3 regions of the Exiguobacterium sp. s145 genome follow, and region 1 is predicted to be linked to each of the others. Evidence: riboswitches for the same ligand, from Rfam matches in the RefSeq annotation. Region 1 holds a riboswitch; each other region holds the start of a gene.
The links. Region 1 has a riboswitch for thiamine pyrophosphate ahead of KNQ07_RS02925 (ECF transporter S component). Riboswitches for the same ligand answer to the same signal wherever they lie in the genome.

Region 1 (7,235 bases):
CCAACTCACCTGACAATCGGGCACTTTTTTTCGTCCGTTGATCCTGCAAATAAAGGTCCGTCTTATTCGCACGTTTTTTCAGATACACGTTAAACGTTTGCGTGTTGCCGTATTCAAGCAATGTCATATAAGAAAATGGTGTGCGTGTACCTCGCGGATCTTCCAACGTCACCGCCTTTAACTCTTCCGTCATCGCCCGGGAAAGCCGCTCCGGCAGAATGACCATCTCACTTAATTTCGCCTGTTCAAACGATTTCATCGTCGGATGGAAGTAAGCCGTGATTCCGTGCGGCTCATCTTCGAGTTGGTATTCCTTGACCGGACGGTAAAGCGGCCGATAACGAACGGACAGCGTCTTTTCTTCCACTACCCGTTCTTTTTTTACGACTTGAAGGTTCACAAAGGGAACGGTTTGATTGACCGGTAATGTTTTCGGCAAGGAAAGTTGCTTCGTTTTGATCCGGGTCGATTTGTCGGCTGTCATGATTTGTCGATCCGTCATGTCCCAACCGTCACGTGAAAAAGTCAACGAGCGGGACGTTGATCCGTCGATATGACGGCGGCTCACCAAATAAAACTCGCCTTGCTGGTGAAGGGACGACAGCGGAATGTTTCGAATGATGTGTTCTTGACCGGACTCTGTCATGACAAACAACAACTGTCCCGAAATCGGCAATTGAAACGCATGGTACGGCTTCAAATCCTTCGCAAATTCATTGTCTACGCTCATTTCCTGATTGACGGATACATGTCGGTCCATTTGTTCTTCTGTCAACGGAATCGAGACGGGTGCTTGAAGGGCGACATGATCCGAATCCTTCGTCAAGCGGACCCACGGATGGTCCGACGCTTTCACCGGATGGACACGCAAGTCCTGTGTCTTCGGCGAGCGACATGACAGGTACATCTGATTGCCCTGTGCCAAATAAACAATCTCGGTCGGAAACGGCGCAATTCCCAGATTATTTAACGTAAAAAACATGCCAAATGTCTCTAATGTCCGATATGATTTCGGAAGAGACACCGTTTTGTTCTGCATACAGGTCCGCAACATTTGGTTCTTTTGTTCAACGGGGACTTCCTGATCCGAGTATTCGTCGGAAACAAAGGAATAGGCGGACCAATTGGAAGGGACAGGCTGAAGATCCAGCAAACGTTCTTGCCCGCAGCCGGTTAACACGATGCTGGATAGAAGCGCGAGAATCCGTACATTATTCTTGATGATAATTCCTCCTTTAATGAATTATCCATTATATTACCATGTTCACGAGATCATCTTCCTTTTTTTAAACATATTCCCTAAACGAAAAACAGGCAGAAAAGATGAGCGATTCACCTTTCTGCCTGTTGATTCAGACCGTATATTTCTTAATGAATCGTCGGTCGATCCATTGTTTGAAGTACCAGCTGAGCCGGTTGGTTCGGTAAAATCGGCCGTACAGCAAGGTGACCTGGCGATGACCGAGTGCAAGCAGCGTCAAATAATACCGTTGCGGTCGAAACGTCCGTAACGGTTCGTCGTTCACGAACCGGATTAAATTCTGAAGCAACAGCGGAGCCTGGCGCACCGCCGTCACCCCATTCTTCGGTGTTTCCGGGTATGCGGTCAGAGTCGCACAGTCCCCGACGGCAAAAATCGACGGATCCTCGAGCGACTGCAGTGTCTCGTGCACCAGTAAAAATCCGCGCGCATCACAGTACAAGTCGGATGCCCGGAACAGTTCGGTTGCACTGGCGCCGCCTAAAAATAAGACGGCATCTGTCTCAATGGAATGCCCGGACCGCAAGTGCGCCGTTTGACCGTCCAGCGTTTCGAACCGGTCCACGATTCGGTTGACGCCCAGCTGATCGAGTCGCGCGGCCAGTTCCGGACCTGCCGGATGACCGCTGAGCAACGGCTCTTCATGAATCAGGGTGACCGGTGTACCGTTTGACTGAAAGGATGCGGCCATCTCGACTGCCGCTGCACCACTGCCGACGATGACAGGGGAGTCGGCACTCCGGAACGTCTGGAACGCATCTTCCACCCGATAGTTCGGTTTGATCGTGACATGAATCGGGGTGCTTGCTTCCCAGTCGCTCGAACCGATGTTGCAGGACACGATATCATATGGGACGACCCGTCCGGACTGACAAATGACCTGTTTGCCCGCGGCATCGATCCGCATGACCCGGTCCTCAATCCATGTCTTACCGTGCCGTTCACATAATGCTTTGACATCGATGCGGGTTTCGTCGAGTGTATAGGTGCCGTCTGCTAATCCGGAGAACATGCCGGAATAATACTGATAACGGGAGGGGGTGACGACAATCCAGTCGATTTCCGGATGACTCCCTTGTTTTATGCATTCTAAATGCGCATGACCTGCGCCGACTAAGACCATTCGCTTCACGACATTCACCTGCTTTTTTTGAATTCTCTGCATCTGAGAATATGATTCCCTCAACTGAGTGGACATAATCTTCTGCTTGTCAGACAAAAAGGCGAAGCGACGTCGTGATGATGCAGACGAGACCGAAAAACAATCCATCAACGCGGGTGACGACCGGTCGGACATAATAGGTCCGTTCGACCCGAAACTGACGGGCTTCCATCGCAATCGCAATCCGTTCCGAGCGGATGATACTCGTCGTAAACAGCGGCAGACTGATTGCGAAAAATGTCTGCCACGGCCAAATCGACCGTTGTTGCCGGATTCGGCGTGCCTGACGGATGGTCCGGATCGCCTGACGGAAAATCGGAATGGAGCGAAGTCCGGTTAAAAATCCGTAAGCCAGACGGACCGGTAGCCGGCATTGATGAATCAGGCTCATGACGAACCGGGTCGGATCGGTCGTTGCGACGAACGTTATGCTCAGCAGGACAAAAGCCAGCATCCGCGTTGCAACCAGCCAGGCATGAGCAAGACTCTCTTCCGTGATCCGGAACCAACCGAACGCCCACAGTTCCGTTTCCCCTTTTCCGAACGCCGCCATCATCCAAAACGTCAGCAAAAATAATACCGTATACGGCACAAGACGGAAGACCAGCGTGGACAGCTTCCATCCGGAACAGGCTACACCGACGGCTGCAAACAGAAGCAAGGCGACTGTCACCGGCAGACGTGACGTCGTAATCAGCAACAGCATGACATACACCAGTGTTCCGAGCTTCACGGCGGGATTAAGGCGTGCGAGCAGCGAATTGTTTTCCTGCACGGTGTTTCACCTCCTCGAGTTGCTGATAGCGTACCGATACCGGGCGGATCAACTGGTTATGCTCAAGCAATGATTCGTTCCGGAACAATTCATCCGGTGCCCCGTCAAATTGAATGTGCTTCTCGCCGATGACGACAACGCGGTCGGCGTAACGGTAGACCAGCTCCATGTCGTGCGTCACCATGATCAGCGTAGTTCCCGCTTCCCGGGCTTGGTGTAACACATCGAGAATCTGAGCGGTCGTCTCAGCATCTTGTCCGAAGGTCGGTTCATCGAGTAACAGGACAGCTTTTCGTTCCAGCAACATCGTCGCGACACTTAAGCGTCTTTTTTGCCCGAGACTGAGTGCAAGCGGGGACTGAGCGGCGACATCCTCCAAACGGTAGTGTTGCAGGGCGTCAGCTACTTGACTTCGTGCCGTTGACGGAGAGCTGATGGCCAGTTCATCGGCGACCGTCTGTTTCAGAAATTGAAACTCCGGTTGCTGAAAGACGAAACCAACTTGCCGGTAAAACGTCCGGTCCCGCCATTTTTTCAAAGGTGTCTGAAACAGCTTGATCGTCCCGCTTTGCGCCGGCAACAGTTTTGCCAGCGTCTCAAGCAGGGTGCTTTTACCGGCAGCGTTGCGTCCGACGAGCATGATCCATTCTCCGGCGGACGCGGTCAGCGAAATCCGGTCGAGAATCACCCGTTTGCCATGCGTGATCGTCACATCGGTCAAATCAAACGTCGTTTCGTTTGCCACCGGACGTCTTGCGACGGGCGGGTTATTCAGAAACCGCGCTGTTGCGACCGTCAGCGGAATCGTCTCGAGTGTATAAGGATAGAGCAATGGCGACATGATACCGTGCCGGATCAGTTCCTCCCGTTTCTCTTCGAAGACTTCAAGCGGGGAACCGTCAAGCCTCAGCTGTCCTTCCCGAAAGACCAACACACGGTCAGCAAACGTCACACATTCTTCCAGTTGATGTTCGATCAACACCAGTGTCACGTTCGGATTGTGATGCAATTCTTCAATCAGCTCCATCATCAATCGGCGGCCGTGCGGATCGAGTTGCGCCGTCGGTTCATCGAGTAACAGGATGTCCGGTTCGAGTGCCAACACACAGGCCAAAGCAAGCCGTTGTTTCATCCCGCCGGACAGTCCGGCAATTTGCGTCGTCAAGGCGAGGTCGAGTCCAACCCGTTTCAACACCGTTCTGATTCGTTCTTCCATTTCATCGCGGGGAATACTCCGGTTTTCCAGACTGAAGGCGATTTCCGCCCCGACCGTCTGCATGCAAAACTGATCGTCCGGCTGTTGAAACAGCATGCCGACGGTTCCGTCTGCGCGCCATTCACCGGTGACTTCCGCCTCAATCGTTTCCGGCATCAGACCGGCAAGCGTATGCAAGAAGGTCGTTTTGCCGCTGCCGCTCGGACCAATCAATAAGGTCGTCTCTCCTTGCCGGAGCGACACGGTCAAGTCGTTTAAAACATCTCGGTCTTGATCCGGATAGCGGACGGTCAGATTCCGGCACCACATCAGGCAGCCCGCCGTTTCTGTTGTCGTCCGACGGCGTAACCGTTCAGCGTTCCCGTCTTGACGAGTGAGTCGACGATGATTTTCGCGAGCAATCCGCCAAGTAATGCCCCACTGACCAGTTGCAGGGAAAACGTCAATAGCAGTGTCGTCGTCGTATAGTAGGCGAACCCATTGACGACCAGACTATAGACCATACTTCCGACAGCCGCAAACATGCCCGACAGCATCAAGGTGAAGGTGTTGAAGTTCCGGTAGCCGACTAACAGAAAAGCAACCTCAGCGCCAATGCCTTGCGCAAGTCCAATCAATAAAGCCGATAAACCGAAGTGACTCCCTGTAAACAACTCGACGGCAGCAGCGACGACTTCTGCAATCAATGCCGCGCCTGGTTTTTGAATGATGTAGGCGACAAGGGGACTGGCGATGACCCAGATGCCGAACATCCAGTTTGCTCCGACCGGTCCAAAGATGGCCGAGATCGGCAACCATAACGTCGACCATCCTAAGTAGAGGACACCACAAGCTACGGCGAGCATCATCATGACGATGATTTCTTTCATTTTCCAACTGTTCATAATCACTTCTCCTTTGAATGCACACCCACAAAGAAACCACAAAAAAGACCGCCCTCTATGAAAAGAGAGCGGTCGTGTAACCTGCAAGATGCAGAAAAAGAGCACGAGGATTCCGCTCCACTTTCCTACGCTAGTATGAACTAGATCAGGTTCAAAGGGTCCGAAGTAAATCGTCTCAGCCGAGCGGGCTCCCCTAGTGGATGTGTCAATGATGTGTACCTTCTTCACTGTACGGCTGTCGCCGCGACTTGTCAATATGCATAAAAAAACCTCCCACGAGGGGAGGGGAGAAAAGATTACTCTTTATCTTCTTTGTTTTCTTCAGCTTGCTCTTCAGAAGTTTGTTCTGAATCGTCTGTCGCTGTATCCGCATCAGCTGCTTGTGCCTCAGCTTCTGCTTCTTCGATTTCTTCAAGTTCAGCTTCAAGTGTCGATTCAACGACCGCTGCAACTTGGATGTCACCTTCTGTGACGACACGGAAATCTTTTTCTTCCGGAAGATCAGCGACTGTAATCGAATCTCCGATTGCAAGTTCCGTTACATCCACTTCGATGCGTTCCGGTAATTTATCTGGTGTTGCGGCAACTGTTACTTTAAAGAGTGTTTGTGAAAGGAATCCGCCAAGTTTCGCGCCAGCTGCTTCGCCGACCAGGACGATATCCGTTTCGACTTCTGTTTCTTCATCCATTTTAACAGCGATGAATTCAACGTGTTTGATTGTTGGTGTAAAGATGTCCATATCGAGTTTGTTGATCAATGTGTTGACCTTTTTACCGCCGATTTGAAGAGCAACCAAGACGTTTTCGCCGTGATCACGGACAACTTTGACCAATTCTTTTTCGTCGAATGAAATCGGTGTGCTTTCCACTTTGTAGCCATACACGACACCAAGAGCTTTTCCTTCATGACGTAATTGCTTTCTAAGTGAGCGCGGGCGTACTTCGCGTTCTTCTACTTTTAATGTTACTGACATGTTCATTTCCCCCTTGAATTTGGTATAGCCCTCAAAAGGTAATGAATGTAGGAGTGGAACAATAGGTTCCAACAGAAATTCATGCGCTAAATGCTAGTTCAACTGGATTTCATTCAGAAATGAAAAACGAAGTGAGTAAGTAGCATTTCTCTCCCAGGTCATTACGCTGATATTGAGAAACAATAATTGAAAAGCGACCGTGTTATACGGTGCTAATGTAGATATACCCCTATCTTTCAAAAGTTAAAACCTTTTTTTCTGAATTTGATTGTCGAAAGACCTTCAAACCTGTTGATAGACAACGGATTGAAGGTCCTTCATTTTTTTAAGATTTTCTTTGATTTGTGTGGTTACTCACCTGCTGAATCGATAAAAGCGGGGGAATCGAGCAGACGGACGAGTTCACGAATCGTTAAAATATCCGGCTTCTGATCCGATAAGACGGCATCAATCATCGTCGCTTTGCGATCTTGTAATTCCGCCATCTTTTCCTCGATCGTTCCGGTCATCAACAGCTTGATCACTTCGACCGGTGACTGCTGTCCCAATCGATGAGCCCGGTCAGCCGCTTGTTGCTCGACGGCCGGATTCCACCAACTGTCGTACAAAATGACGGTATCTGCCGTCGCCAGATTCAGACCGGTCCCGCCGGCCTTCAAGGAAATCAGGAAGAGATCAACTTCACCGGCATTAAACCTTTCACACAGTGCGACCCGGTCCTCAACCGGTGTCTCACCCGTCAGCAGAAAGTGGGCACGTTGTCGTGCTGCCAGTCGTTCCCGAATCCGGGCCAGCATCTTCGTATACTGGGAAAAAATCAGGATCCGGTGTCCGGCGGCTAATTTTTCTTCAATTAACGTCAGCAGACGTTCGAGTTTTGTGGATTCGCCTGTATAATCTTCGACAAACAGCGCCGGATCACAGCAAATCTGCCGTAAGCGGGTCAAACCGGCCAGCAACTTA
Region 2 (7,235 bases), on a different contig from region 1:
CAGAGATGCATACACAGGACATTCCAATGATTAAACAAGTGGACCAACTGATAGAGCATAATCGCGACCGGGCGAATGCTGTTCGGGGACTGCTATTATACGAAGATGATCGTTACATCGAACAATACTATTTTTCCACCTCTAAAGTTCATGATTTACGACGATTACTGAATTCCTCCAATCAGACCCCCGGGGCAGTAAAAGATTTATTGTCACGCAACAATGCGTGGGAAGAAGAGATTCAAGAGGTGTTTACCGTCTACGAAACAGATCATCCGCAACGTGCGAAAAAGTTGGCGAAACAAACGACTCAAACGACTCAAACAATTCTTGAAGATCTGTCGCAGATCAAAGACAAATTATATCGTGATCTGGAGCAAAAACTGGAATTGACTACTGAAATGACGGCAGAATATAAACGGATGTGCTTCAGCTTATCCATTTTAGCTTTTTTGTTAATCGCAACGACCATTATTTTATTTCACCGGTCCAAACCAATTCTCGAAAACAAAACAAACACGTACCGTCCGTAAGAACGATGCGTGTTTGTTTTTGTGATGGAGCAGACTTATGAGGACGCTTTCCCCTCGTTTACATGCTCCATGGCCAGATGGACGAGCGATGAGACATGGTGATCGTCCAACGAGTAGTAGACGACCTTACCTTCTTTTCTATATTTCACCAAACCTTGTTTCAGCAAGGTGCGGAGATGGTGAGAAGCTGTTGCAATCGAGCAATCTACCGAAGCCGAGACATCACAGACGCAAAGTTCCTCTTCTACCGTTAAGGCGTAAGCAATCCGCAGACGCGTGGCATCTGACAGGACTTTGAATAACTTTCCGATATCTGTCGTCGGAATCGTATCGACGACTTGCTCAATCTCTTGCGCACGTACCTGATCAATCGCAATCGTTTCACAACGTGGTGCATCCACAGTCATCACCTCTTTCCCTTTAATTCCACCATCGTTTCAAATGAATTGCAAGGAAATCACTCCAAGACTCCAACGACTGACTCCTTTAAATCCGGTAACTGAACATCGAAAAACAAAACAGGTCTGCTTCCCGTTCATCCAAAGCGGAAAGCAGACCTGTTCATTTGTCACGGTTTCGTCTTGAGACGGCATAAAAGAACCAACCGCCCAAAAAATTTCCGATATCCCATACGATACGATTGGAATCGACGGCACGTACACCGATATCAATCACACCTGTACTTTTCAAACGCTCCTGGTAACGTTTCCGTAAAAAACGGGGTAACGGAAGCGGCAGCAGCATCCGGTAAAAAATGTCCAGATGTGTGTGTCCCCAGATTTCCGTTGCGATGGAACTCGTTTGAATGAGTAAGGAACGTTTATACTGTTGCTGGTATTTATTCTTTAATAAGACCGCCAGTTGATAGGAATAACGATTCGGGAAAGGAAATAGAGCTGCCCCTAAATGATATTTCCCGCGATTTTCGACTCGAATGATTTGCGGTTCGATTTTATATCGAATCCATCGTCCTCGAAATCGAACAGACTGCCATTTCACGACCATCACCTCTAGAAGGATTATACCCTGTCTGAAACGCTCTGACGCACTTGTTCGACGGTCTGTTTAAACTTTTTCGTCGTTCGTTCAATTTCCGGATTGGCAAACAAAGCGGACACCACGGCATATCCATCTACGAGAGAATCAAGTAACGATACATTTGTTTCGCTAATTCCACCGATGCCTACTAACGGGATGCGAACGGCTTTCCTGATTTGCTCTAATGTCACACGTGACATGAATGTCGCATCTTGTTTCGTCGCCGTCGGAAAAAGTGACCCGACTCCTAAATAATCTGCACCGTCCTGCTCTGCTGCCACAGCCTGTTCGACCGTTGAAACGGAAACACCGATCGTCGCCGTCGGTAACAATCGACGTGCTTCCGTTAAAGGAATATCATCTTGACCGATATGCAGGCCCGCTTCGACTAATAAAGCGATATCGATCCGGTCATTGATAATCAACGGAATATTATAACTGGCAGTCAGATCCTTCAGTACAACGGCTGATTCGAGAAAATTCTTACCCGACATCTCTTTTTCCCGTAATTGAACAATCGTTGCACCGCCCTTAATCGTTGCTTCGACAGCATCCTCCAAGGGAAGATGCGGGTGCAGACGTCTATCCGTCACTGCATAAATCAAGTATTCACTGTCCATTCATCTGCACCTCCGGCAAACTTTCCTCTGTCATCAGACTGACCGCATCAAACAATCCGGTCCGAAAACTGCCGATACCAGGACGATTTCCGGCCGTTTCCCCTGCTTTTCCCATGGCGTACGTCCCAAATACAGCTGCGTCGAAATGATCGTATCCTGCTCCCAAAAAAGTCGCAATCAAGGAAGCGGTCATACATCCTGTTCCCGTCACTTGGCCGAGTCGTTTTGTTCCGACGTCCAAATGATGTTGACGGACTCCATCTGTCACAAAATCAACGGGTCCGGTGACGACGATGACTTGTTTCGTCTGGGAAGCGAAGGCGTGAACACTTTGAAGATCGAGTGATTCTCCTTCCGCCACATCGACCCCTTTCGTTCGAGCAGCCTGTCCAAGCAACGTTTTAATTTCCGAAGCATTTCCTTTGATGACCGTAAAGGTGATTTCCTCCATCAGTTGTTTCATAAAATCCGTTCTTAATGTCGTGGCTCCCGCGCCCACCGGATCCAAAATGACCGGTTTCCCCAGCCGGTTAGCCGTTTTCCCTGCTAGCAGCTGTGCTTTGCGCATGTCCGGATTGATGGTTCCTGTATTAATCACGACGGCGTCTGAAAGACCAACCATCTCTTCGACTTCGAGCAGGTCCTCTGCCATGACAGGAGATCCTCCAAGCGCAAGTGTCATATTAGCACAATCATTGATCGTGACGGTATTCGTTAAATGATGAATTAATGGTTTTTTATCATGGATGCGTCGTAGCATGTGTATCCCTCCAAAGTTCATGAAAATGATGTGTCGGTCCAATTCCGTGTCCAAGAGCAAAACCGTGACGAATCGCTTCGGTCACATAACGTTTCGCATAACGGACGCTGTCTTCCAGTGAATGACCAAGAGCCAGGTTGGCAGCGATAGCAGCGGACAACGTACAGCCTGTCCCGTGCGTATGACGGGACTCAATCCGTTCTTGTTCAAAGACAACATACCGTTCGTCCGTATATAAAAGATCAGTGGCGTCTTGCCCTTCCAAATGCCCGCCCTTGAGCAACACAGCTCCTGTTTGTCGTTCAATCAGCTTGACCGCTGCTTGCTTCATATCAGCAAGTGAATGGACGGTTCCACCGATCATCCGCTCGATTTCAGGAATATTCGGTGTCACAAGGGTCGCAAGTGGTAACAGCTGTTCGAGCAATGCCTGTTCCGCATTCGGTTGTAACAAAGCATGGCCACCTTTTGCGACCATGACCGGATCAAGAACAATCGGCAGAGGATACTTTTCCAGTTGTCGGGCAATCACTTGAATCGTTTCCTGATTAGAAACCATTCCAATCTTGACGGCATCGACACGGATATCTGAAAAAATCGAGGTTAACTGTGCCTCCACAAGTTCGGGAGAGACGTCTTCAACCGCTTGAACACCCAATGTATTTTGTGCCGTAATCGCCGTGATGACACTCATGCCATATACACCAAGTGCTGAAAATGTTTTTAAATCCGCCTGAATTCCCGCTCCGCCACCGGAGTCGGATCCGGCGATCGTTAATACGTGTTTCATTCCAATTCCTCACTTTCCCGTGAGCAAATAAGGAGAAAACGGACAACAAAAAGCGCCGTCCGCTGTAAAAAAGCAGACGACGCCATGAATAACCAGGTTCACCGGTTAAAGTAATCATGTCTTCGATCTCAACTTTCCTACGCTGGTATTATCCAGTTCAGGTGACAGGGTCGAAAACAGAATGGTTTTCCTCTCAGCCGGACTCCTCCAGCTCCCCTAGTTGCTCGTAATTTAAATTCTTTTTCACTGTATCACAGCACCATCAAAAAAACGAGCCGAAGCTCGTTTTTACAAGTATCCAAGTGGATTAACCGTGTTAGCAGGTCCTGACGCGCTATATTGATATCCACCAATATGCAGTTCAAAGTGCAAATGCGGTCCTGTCGAATTACCCGTACTCCCAAGAGTACCAAGCCTTTGACCTTGAGTGACCGTTTGACCTGCTGAAACCGATAACGAATTCATATGACCGTACACCGTTGTATACACTTGACCGTCAAGGAAATGGGAAATCATGACGTGATTCCCGTAAGGTCCGCCGCTTCAGGCCGTAATGACTGTTCCGGAAGCCGCCGCACGAATTGGCGATCCGACAGGTCCGCTGAAATCGACACCGTTATGGAAAGTATAACCGTTCGCTCCACTGGCCGGTCCGAATCCTTGTGAGACACCACCCGAAGCCGGACGAACAAACTTCGCCGATCCGGTCGGTCCACTGCTGACAGGAGTCGGAACAACCGTTGATTCACTTGATTCAGGCTTTGATTTTGCTGCTTCTTTTGCTGCTTTTGCTGCTTTTTCCGCTGCTGCCTTTTCGGCCGCCGCTTTTTCTGCGGCGGCTTTCGCTGCTGCTTTTGCTGCCGCAATCGCTCTTTCTTGAGCTTCTAAAGTCGCCTGTAATTCTTTGGCACTCAACAGTTTTGTCGTAAACTTCGTCTTCCCTTTACGTAATTTTTTCAGGGTTGCGCTCCGTTCTTTCATCTGTTGTTTTAATTGTTTCTTTTGAATGAGCAATGATTTTTTTTCTTGAACACGCTCTTCTTTTTTAGTGATGAGGTTCTTTTTCATTTCCGCCAGCTTTTCCTGTGTTTCCAAATAAGCAGAAATCATTTTATCATCTTGTTCGGCGATTTTTTTACCGGCCATGACACGGCTGAATAAATCCCCCAGGTCTTTCGAACCAAAAATGACTTCTTCCCATTTGATCGAATTACCGTCGTTTTCTTGAAGTACACGTAACCGGTCTCCGAGCAACTCTTCTTGACGTGTGAGCATGATTTCATAGCGGACGATTTCCGCTTCCAGATCTTCAATCTGAAGGTTTAGTTGTTTAATCTGCTTATTTTTTTCGGAAATCCGGAAAATATTTTCATTAATCGCTGCATCAATTTTATTGATTTCGCGTTGTTCCGCCGATATTTTGGCTTCTTGCTTTTTAATGGCTTTTTCCAATCGACGCTGTTCTGTCGCATTTTGAGATTTCTTTTCTTTAATCGTTGCAGCATGACCAGAAGTCGGCGCAGTTGATACGAGCAACACTCCTAACAATACCGTTGACAACAATTTTTTTAACATGTCTCATTTCCTCACTTATGTATGATTTCTTATTTGAAAAGTAGTTAATTCAAAGTATTTATGTCTGAGATTGATTATAGCATCGTAATAGTTTCAGTAAAATTTCATTTATGTTTCAAGTGAAAGCGTTTTTTTGTAATATAACATTTTTCATTTTGATCAAGACACACAAAAAAAAGCGATTGCCATAGCAATCGCTTTTTCCGTAATTATAACATCGACATTGGATTTACAGAATTCGCCGGTCCTGAAGCACTGTAGCTGTAACCACCTACATGAATTTCAAAGTGTAAGTGCGGGCCTGTTGAATTCCCTGTGCTGCCAAGGGCACCGATTTGTTGTCCTTGACTGACACGTTGTCCAGCATGTGCATTTAATGAACTCATATGCGCGTAAACCGTTGTATATGTTTTTCCATTTAATTGGTGTGCGATCATGACATGATTACCGTACGGACCACCACTTGATGCAGTGATAACCGTTCCTGTTGCTGCTGCAACAATCGGCGTACCGACCGGCGCTCCGAAATCAATTCCATTGTGGAAAGAATAACCGTTCGAACCGCTTGCTGAACCATATCCTTGTGTGATTGATCCACTTGTCGGGTGAATAAACATAGAAGAAGATGATGGAGCAGGTGTTGGTGCTGCCGGTTCCGGTGTTGGTGCCGGTGCTGCTTTCGGCACAGTCACAGATGGCGTAGATTGTTTCGTCGACGTAGCAGGTGTTGACGATTTTTGTTCCGCTTTGGCTGCTGCTTTAGCAGCGGCTGCTTCTGCCGCCTGTTGTTCAGCTGCTGCTTTTTGAGCCGCTGCTGCTTGTGCTGCCTGTGCTTCTGCACGTGCTTTTGCTTCACGTGCCGCTTGCGCTTGACGCTCTTTTTCGATTCGTGCTTCACGTTCGCGAGCTGCTTTTTCAGCTGCAATTGCTTGCTCTTGCGCGATCAAAATTTGTTGTACTTCTTTTGCATCCATCAACTGAGTTTCAAATTTCTTTTTCTGTTTCCGGAGTTCTTTTAAGCGTTTGTTACGTTCTTTGAGCTGTTGCTCAAGTTCCGCTTGTTGACGTTTCAACTCTTGTTTCTCCGTCACAAGTTTTGCTTTTTTATCTTTTAATTCTTGTTGAGCAGCTGCTAATTTTTTTTGTGTGTTTTGATAATCGGTAATCATTTTATCATCTTGTTGTGAGATGGATTTCCCCGCTAAAACGCGGCTGACCAGATCCCCGACATCTTTTGATCCAAAAATGACTTCTTCCCATTTAATGGAGTTCCCATCATTTTCTTGCATGACACGAAGACGGTCACCAAGCAGTTTTTCTTGGCGTTTTAATTTCGCTTTGTACTTTTCGATCTGCTTTCCAAGTTCAACGATTTCTGCTTCAGTTGCTTTGATCTGACGGTCTTTTGTTTCAACTGCAAACATTTTTTCGTTTAATGCTTCGTCCAAGCGGTTAACTTCTTGCTGAGTCTTGGAAATTTTTTGTCCTTCTTGATTAACGGACGATTCTAAGTTTTTTTGTGTTTTGGCATTTTCTTGTTGCTTCTGTTCGTTTTTAGCTTTTTGTTCACTTAAGTCATCTGCTGCTACGAAGTGAGGAGTCGATGAAAGAATAAGTGCCGAAACGATGAGCGACGCGAACGTTTTTTTCATGTAGTATTCCCTCTTTTTCTGTGTAGTTTATATAAGTAATCGAGTGATGATATTTAAATTTAGTAATACTTTTTAAAAATTATAAGAACGTTTTTGATTATAGCATTCATTTTCCTTGTATTATATTTCAGTGAGATGTCATTTTGGATAAGTTCTCTTTTCGCTCCTATCCAGACACCCCAACCGGATCTTCTTCATTGCGTGTTGGAAAAGAGTTTGACACACTATGACTATCGAAGTAAAGGAGGAACTGTTATGTATTTAGAT
Region 3 (7,235 bases), on a different contig from region 1:
CGCATGCGTTTCCATCATTATCACGATCCAAGTCATGAGGATCATTAGCTGGACCACCGGCAGCTAAATAGAAATCTTGCGCAGCTTGAGCACTTGAAAAGTCACCACAATCACGATCTCCACCATAAGGATCGTATTCCAGATCAGTTGTTACTTCTGTTTCTGTTCCTCCTCCTTCTTCGTCTACGTATTCTTCATCAGAAATCTCTTCTGTCATTGTCTCAATACTTGCCAAGGACGATTCGAGTTCATCCACTTTTTCTTCGGCAGCAATCCGTTTTGTTTCTTCTTCCTTCAAGTCACTTTCAAGTTCAGATCGTTTGTCTGATTCTTCTTGATAGCTTTCGACCGTTTGTAAACGTAATTCTTTTTCACGTGATAATTTATCTTTTAACATCTTTGTTTCTTGTTGCTCTTTTTCTAGTTCAAGCTGCGTATTTTTTAAAGATGACTTCAACTGTTTTGTCTCTTTCTTTAGAGTAACTAATACCTCAGTTTCCTCTGAGGTTGATTCTGTTACTGTCTTCTTCGCTTCAGTTCCTTCCACATTGTAGATGCTAATTGCAAAAGCAATAAATACGCCAAGCCAAACGATAGATACCGGATATTTTACTGAATTTCGAAGTCTCGGTTTAAAGTAAAAATATAGACCTAATACGGAAACGATCAATCCGATAACACTCCAAAAGGTAATGGTGAAGAATAGAAGATATACGATAGCAATCACGATAAGCAAAATTCCTTTACGGAAATTCATAAAATTCACTTCCATTTCTAAAAATATATGTACACTTTTTTTATTTTACAGTTGAATAAGAAAAAGCACTATATATAGTAAAAATTATCGTTGAATTTAAATATTTCTTTTAATTAAAGATAACTTTTTGTGAAAGAGTAACAGGTCAGTTTTTCATTGACTTTTTTAAAAATTTTTTCGTCCCTTTGATAAGGAGTCTAACTCTGATCAGTGAAGTGTACATCCCGAGGAGAAAATCGGAAAATGTTCTCCTCCGGCGTAGTTCAAACTTTCTTTTTTAATGCTAATGTTAATGCCAGTGCTAGCATAATATGTTTGATCTTGGCGTACGCTCTGTGGCTGCCGTCAAACGATGAACAAGAACGTAAAGATACTATCACTTAAGAGCGTTTTGGAAACGTCCTTATCGATCGGAGAATGCTATCAGCGGTAGTTAGGTTTTATTAGCATGTATATGCTCAAAGTTCCTTTTTTAATAAAAGAATTGATAAAAAAGATGTACTTTTGAGTGGCCAGTAGGGATCGATTTTTTTGAATTTAGTTTTACGAAGGAACATGAATTTTAGAAGAATTAAAAAGTATAGGTTGTTGTTGTTCTTCTTACTTTTTCATCTAGTATTTATAAGTACTAGGATATGGAGTGTTTTGATTAAGCAATCTAGATTAAACGGTCAATCATAAGCAGATGATTCATTTGCTCATGAGATAGAATACTAATTTTTGATTGCAATCTGGTGATGAGAATATCTAATAAGAACGCAATATTTTTTGAGTCCTTGAATGACTAAATCATTCAAGGACTTTTTGTTTTCCCATATTTATCATTCATACATATAAAAATAAGTAATCAAAAAAAAGAACTATTGAGAACGACAATACAGTGACAAAAGAAAACCAATAAAAAAGCGTTGACATCTAACTGTACTGACCATATCATACAGTTATAAAGTGTATTACTGAATTAATACAGCGTTCACGAGTGAGGTGATGTTATTGCATTTTAATAAACGGATTCCCATTTACCTACAAGTATTGGATTGGTTCAAAAAACGTATCGTCATGGGGGAGTTCAAAAGAGGAGAGAGTATCCCTTCACGGCGAGCGCTAGCTGCTACGCTTAAGATTCATCCGAATACGGCACAAAAAGTGTATAAGGAATTAGAAGAACAACAACTAATCACGACCGAGCTTAATGTACCGAGTAAAGTGACGATGGATCAATCCGTCATCGATCAAGCAAGAACAGAACTTCTTGACAATACGGTCACACAATTTGTCGAGTCGATTCGTGCACTACAGATTTCGCTAGAAGAGGGCCTCATTAATTTTGAAAAAGAATACACCATTCGAAAAGGGAGTGAGCTAGATGCTTGAAGTCCGCGGATTACAAAAATCATATGGTCAAAAAAAGAATGTCTTGAACGATGTATCGTTCACTGTTCCGCTGAATCAACTGACTTGTCTGATTGGATTAAATGGAGAAGGGAAGTCTACCATTTTAAAAGCCATTATAGGTTTGATTCCAGTAGATGCTGGGACCATTACGATAGACGGAGAAAAGAAACAAGATTGCATCACCTTCGTACCAGATTTGTCCACGATGCCAAGTTATATGAGTGTAGGAGAAGCAATCGCTTATATGCGCGACTATTATCCGGATTGGAATCCACAAGTAGCGAATGAGTTAATGGGCTTCTTTAAGCTAGTTCCGACAGATCGAATTGCCAATTTATCTAAAGGGAACAAAGCAAAAGTTAATCTGTTGATTGGCTTCGCGATGAATCGTCCATACTTATTGCTCGATGAACCATTAGCAGGCATTGATTTATTCACAAAAGAACAAATTGCTTGGATCTTCTCGAGTCATTATATGGAGGGCAAAGGCATCTTGATGACGACGCATGAAATTGCGGAAGTGGAACATCTGATCGATCGCGTCATCTTTCTCCAGGACGGTACGATCATCCAAGAGGAAGACTCAGAAGAAATGCGAGAACTTTACGGGAAATCAGTCCAGGATCGAATGAGGGAGGTTTATCAGACATGAAGAAATTCTTAATGCTGTCGAACGAGGAAATTAAACGAAGTCTTAAACTATATATGACGATTTTGATGACGCTGATTATCATCGAAATTACATCCGTCGTGTATCAGATTCTTCATTATCAGTCCAAAATAGAAGATTTAATGCAAAAAGAGCGACTCACAGAAATGCAAGCTGTTGAGCAACTGAATGGTCCATTGACGTTTGGTGACGCGACGAACTATTTCAAGTATGTGATTACACTCGGCATTATGTTTACGATTTTGTACGCTTTTCAGATTTGGTACCGCGATTGGTACGGCGAATCGAAATACATCTATCGTTTATTGATGTTACCAGGTAAACGCATTACGATACTACTCTCCAAACTAATGACAGTGTTGATCTTTGTTTGTGGCTTCCTAGGGATCCAGTGGGTCATTATCATCTTAAGTCATCCGATTTACGAATTGCTATTACCCGACCACTTACAAGTAGTATCAAAAATTACTGGAGAGTCGACAGCAATCAACATGCTCTACACCTTTAACATCATTGACACTTTCGTCATTTTAGCACTCGCGCTCTTCGTCATCACGATCATCTTCCTGTTTGTCTTGACAGAGCGGTCTTATCGGAAAGGAAAGGCGTTACTGACGATTGCCAGGGATGTATCCCTCTTGATTGTGCCATTCATCGCATTGCGTTACGTATTTGATGCAACGAGCATACTCGTTCCGAATCAACAAGTGTTCGTTTATCTATCCTTTATTCTCGCCTATTTTGTATATGTGAGTTGGAAGTGTATTCAATTACTAAACCATAAAGTATCTATCTAAGAGTTAGAAGGAGGAAGCCATGAGACGATACAAAGAAATGATCATCGTTGGGGGCATTGCTGGAGTGACCTTACTCAGTTATTTTGGTTATGCCGCCAGTATTAAAGGATCGGACTATGAGGTCGAAAGTTTACAAAAAGGAACTGCTGAAGAGCTGAAGAGGATCAATATTGAGGTTGAAAATGGAGACATCAAACCGACTCAATACAATGTTCAATTAGACGGTCAGATCACTAGTGAATCGCAGAACTATATCACAAGCTTGTTCAATAATTACGCAGCTGACTTTCCATCCGATTTCTATCGCTTCATTTCAAAAGAAGACGTATTTACGAGTGAGATCGGTCCACGGACGTACGGCATTAAGATGAATGAATCAAAGTTAAACTACCACTCTTATGATAAAAGTACGCAGAAGCAGTTCAAAAAAACATTCGATTACCGTCTCGCTGTACCTGATCGCGAAACGTCTGATGTACGTGTTTTTTATCAGGATGGTATGAACGTATACGTTCAGTGGGATGATCACAGCACGAAAGAAAAGTCGACAGTTCTGTTACTCAACCTTGCAAGAGGAAAGGTCGAGATGCTTCAATCCAAGCAACTTAAAAACAATCGAGAACGGCAGTATGTCGTCGTCAATCCTTATGGAATCGTCTACCGCGAAATTACGTATGACGCGGAAGGGGCAGAAAAAGACAGTGCTTACTATTTAGATAACGGTAAAAGCATCAAGCGTCTCAAAGCACTCGACGCTTACGCAGCAGAGGGCAACTTCAATACCGCTGACGATAATCAATCGTTGATCGCTTATGGGGTGTTTGATTCAGAAAATAGTAAAAGCATCAAATGGAGTACTTATGACTTTAAGACGAATCAAGTCAAGCAACATGAAGTGGAAGGGCAACATACTTATCGTTTCAATGGCTCCTATACGATGATTGCGCAGGATAAGCTATACCACATCGCTAACATCAATGACTCAGACTTCCAGGTCACGGTAGTCGATACGAAAAATGAAACGATTACGTACCAAGGGATCATCAAAGATAAGAATTCTAAAAAAAATCGTCTGATACAAGATGTGACTGTATTGGAGTAATCCTTATCGGGTGATGAATCTGTCTTTTGCGTTTGATATTTAAAGAGGTACTGTTAACGAGTCACTGACATCATCATTGACAGGTGTTTGGAAGACCACTAAAGTGAAGATAACTTAAATAGAATCACTAGGGGTGTTATTAAACTGAGATGAGTAGCTACTCAAACCCTTTGAACCTGAACTAGGTCGTACTAGCGTAGGGAAGTGTAGACTCTGATGAACAAGCGGAGACGATTGTGTCGTTCTTTGCTATGTGATTATTTAGATGTGCGCAACTTTCCTTTTGGAGAGTTGCGCTTTTTTATTTACTACTTCGCTATTTAAGTTTCAAAAATTGATGGAGGAGTGGGGAACAATGACCAGAACGGTTTTAGTAACGGGAAGTAGTCGAGGATTGGGGGCGACGATTGCAAGAGTGTTGGTGAACAACGGATTTAAAGTCGTAATTAATTACTATAAAAGCAAGAATGCGGCAGAGAAACTTGTAAGCGAACTGGGAGTAGAGAATGCTATTGCCTTGTATGCGGATGTCACGAAGCGACAAGATGTCGAGCACTTGATTCAATCAGCCACTACGCATTATGGACAAATCGATGTTGTAGTCAATAATGCATTAGTAGATTTTAAATTCGATCCGATGGCACAAAAAGCGTTTATCGATTTAAACTGGGAAGATTACCAAAAACAACTGGATGGAACACTGAAAGCGGCATTTCATGTCACCCAAAGTGTCTTGCCACAATTCATTGAACGAAATATCGGTAGCATCATCAGTATCGGAACAAACCTCTATCAAAATCCAGTCGTTCCCTATCATGAATATACGACAGCAAAGGCAGGTCTGATTGGCTTTAGCCGTAATCTAGCAGCGGAATTAGGTCAATACGGCATAAACGTGAACGTAGTGTCCGGCGGGTTGTTGAAAGTGACTGATGCTAGTTCTGTAACCACCGCTGAAGTATTCGATTTAATTGCCCAATCGACACCGTTAAAAAGAGTGACGAGTCTAGAAGAAGTAGCACAGTTGGTCGCTTTTTTGGCATCAGAAGCAGCGTCTGGGATTACTGGCCAAAACTTAACCGTAGATGGTGGGTTAACGATGAATTAAAACAGATGTGTTAAAAAGATTGACTATTTATAGGAGAAGGGAGTCATGAACTGAAGATGACGAACAGGAATCAGTTAAATATCGGCGTGTTGTTATATGGATGTGGTCATCACCAAGCCGCATGGTTAATGCCCGACTCTAAAATTGAAGAGATCGGAGAGAGTAGCTATTATCAGCGATTGGCTCAAATAGCAGAATCCGGTTATTTGGACGCTGTATTTTTTGCTGACAATCAATCTTTTCCGGCTGCAAATGCGACTGATTTACCCGCCTTTTGGTTGGATCCTTTAATCAATTTAACGGCTATTTCTCAAGTAACTAACCACATAGGATTAGTCTCAACGATATCAAGCACGTTTTCAAATCCATATACGGCAGCGAGACAATTGCTAAGTCTTGATCACGTGACTAATGGGCGTGTAGGGTGGAACTTAGTGACTTCGATGACGGACTGGGAAGCATTAAATCATAATATGGATGCATTACCTACAAGGGAAGAACGGTATAAAAAGGCGGAAGAATTTGCGATTTTGATGGAGAAGCTATTTTTATCGTGGGATCAAGATGATTTTCTTTCAGATCGATTAGTTAACCGATTAATTGATCCTGAAAAAATTCAACCTATCCATCATACTGGGACCTATTTTAGCGTAAAAGGTCCTTTATCTACTCCGCGTAGCCCCCAAGGGAAACCAGTAGCTATGCAAGCGGGTGCGTCGGAACAAGGGATTGCCCTTGCATCAAGACATGCAGATGCCGTCTATTCTGTGTCATGGAATTTTAGACAAGCGCATGCATTTCGGGAGAAGCTGCAGGGGAAAATCAAACAAACTGAGTCACCAAATCGGAAGATTAAGATATACCCAGGCTTAGTGACGTATGTCGGGAAAACACGAGAAGAGGCATTAGCCAAAAAAGCCGAACTAGATGAAAAATTACCGTTTGAAAATGCGTTGAAACAATTGAGCTTCTTTTTGCAGCAGGACTGCTCCACATGGGATCTCGAAGCAAAGATACCGGTCTTACCATCAATTGAAGAGTTTTCAGGACCCATTGGACGCTATCAAACGATTCTAGAGATTATCGAAGATACGGATCCTACACTAAAAGAACTGCTAGGTTATCTGGCTGCGGGAGGAGGACACTTGACATTGATTGGTACTCCGGCAGAAATTGCGGATCAGATGGGATTTTGGTTTAACGAGGGAGTGGCAGATGGCTTCAACTTAATGCCGCCGTCACTACCATCGAGTTTAGAAGATTTTGTAGATATGATTGTTCCTGAGCTTCAAAAAAGAGGATTGTTTAGAGAGGCGTACCAAGGGACTACACTTCGAGAATATATAGGTTTAGATAATCCTTTATGACGCAACTGATTTAGAAAGCAATAAAAGTATAAATAAAGT

Region 2: it holds a riboswitch for thiamine pyrophosphate, as region 1 does, so the genes downstream of both, thiD (bifunctional hydroxymethylpyrimidine kinase/phosphomethylpyrimidine kinase) here and KNQ07_RS02925 (ECF transporter S component) in region 1, are expected to answer to the same signal.
Region 3: it holds a riboswitch for thiamine pyrophosphate, as region 1 does, so the genes downstream of both, KNQ07_RS11905 (3-oxoacyl-ACP reductase) here and KNQ07_RS02925 (ECF transporter S component) in region 1, are expected to answer to the same signal.

The regions. Positions count from the first base shown of each region.
Region 1 covers NZ_JACSMV010000002.1:17,754-24,988, reverse strand. Annotated here, with positions in the region: gene KNQ07_RS02945 (hypothetical protein) at 1-982, opposite strand, end outside; gene KNQ07_RS02940 (FAD-dependent oxidoreductase) at 1,353-2,384, opposite strand; gene KNQ07_RS02935 (energy-coupling factor transporter transmembrane component T family protein) at 2,473-3,198, opposite strand; gene KNQ07_RS02930 (ABC transporter ATP-binding protein) at 3,164-4,723, opposite strand; gene KNQ07_RS02925 (ECF transporter S component) at 4,723-5,298, opposite strand; TPP riboswitch at 5,404-5,503, opposite strand; gene KNQ07_RS02920 (50S ribosomal protein L25/general stress protein Ctc) at 5,595-6,272, opposite strand; gene KNQ07_RS02915 (DEAD/DEAH box helicase) at 6,623-7,235, opposite strand, start outside.
Region 2 covers NZ_JACSMV010000023.1:14,409-21,643, reverse strand. Annotated here, with positions in the region: gene KNQ07_RS13925 (CHASE3 domain-containing protein) at 1-533, shown strand, start outside; gene KNQ07_RS13920 (ArsR/SmtB family transcription factor) at 569-934, opposite strand; gene KNQ07_RS13915 (hypothetical protein) at 1,095-1,538, opposite strand; gene thiE (thiamine phosphate synthase) at 1,553-2,191, opposite strand; gene thiM (hydroxyethylthiazole kinase) at 2,181-2,951, opposite strand; gene thiD (bifunctional hydroxymethylpyrimidine kinase/phosphomethylpyrimidine kinase) at 2,932-3,741, opposite strand; TPP riboswitch at 3,859-3,969, opposite strand; partial or broken gene KNQ07_RS16155 (M23 family metallopeptidase) at 4,030-4,263, opposite strand; gene KNQ07_RS13895 (murein hydrolase activator EnvC family protein) at 4,285-5,316, opposite strand; gene KNQ07_RS13890 (murein hydrolase activator EnvC family protein) at 5,526-6,968, opposite strand; gene KNQ07_RS13885 (VOC family protein) at 7,224-7,235, shown strand, end outside.
Region 3 covers NZ_JACSMV010000016.1:29,959-37,193, forward strand. Annotated here, with positions in the region: gene KNQ07_RS11880 (excalibur calcium-binding domain-containing protein) at 1-757, opposite strand, end outside; gene KNQ07_RS11885 (GntR family transcriptional regulator) at 1,745-2,131, shown strand; gene KNQ07_RS11890 (ATP-binding cassette domain-containing protein) at 2,124-2,804, shown strand; gene KNQ07_RS11895 (hypothetical protein) at 2,801-3,619, shown strand; gene KNQ07_RS11900 (hypothetical protein) at 3,639-4,721, shown strand; TPP riboswitch at 4,841-4,941, shown strand; gene KNQ07_RS11905 (3-oxoacyl-ACP reductase) at 5,077-5,829, shown strand; gene KNQ07_RS11910 (LLM class flavin-dependent oxidoreductase) at 5,886-7,196, shown strand.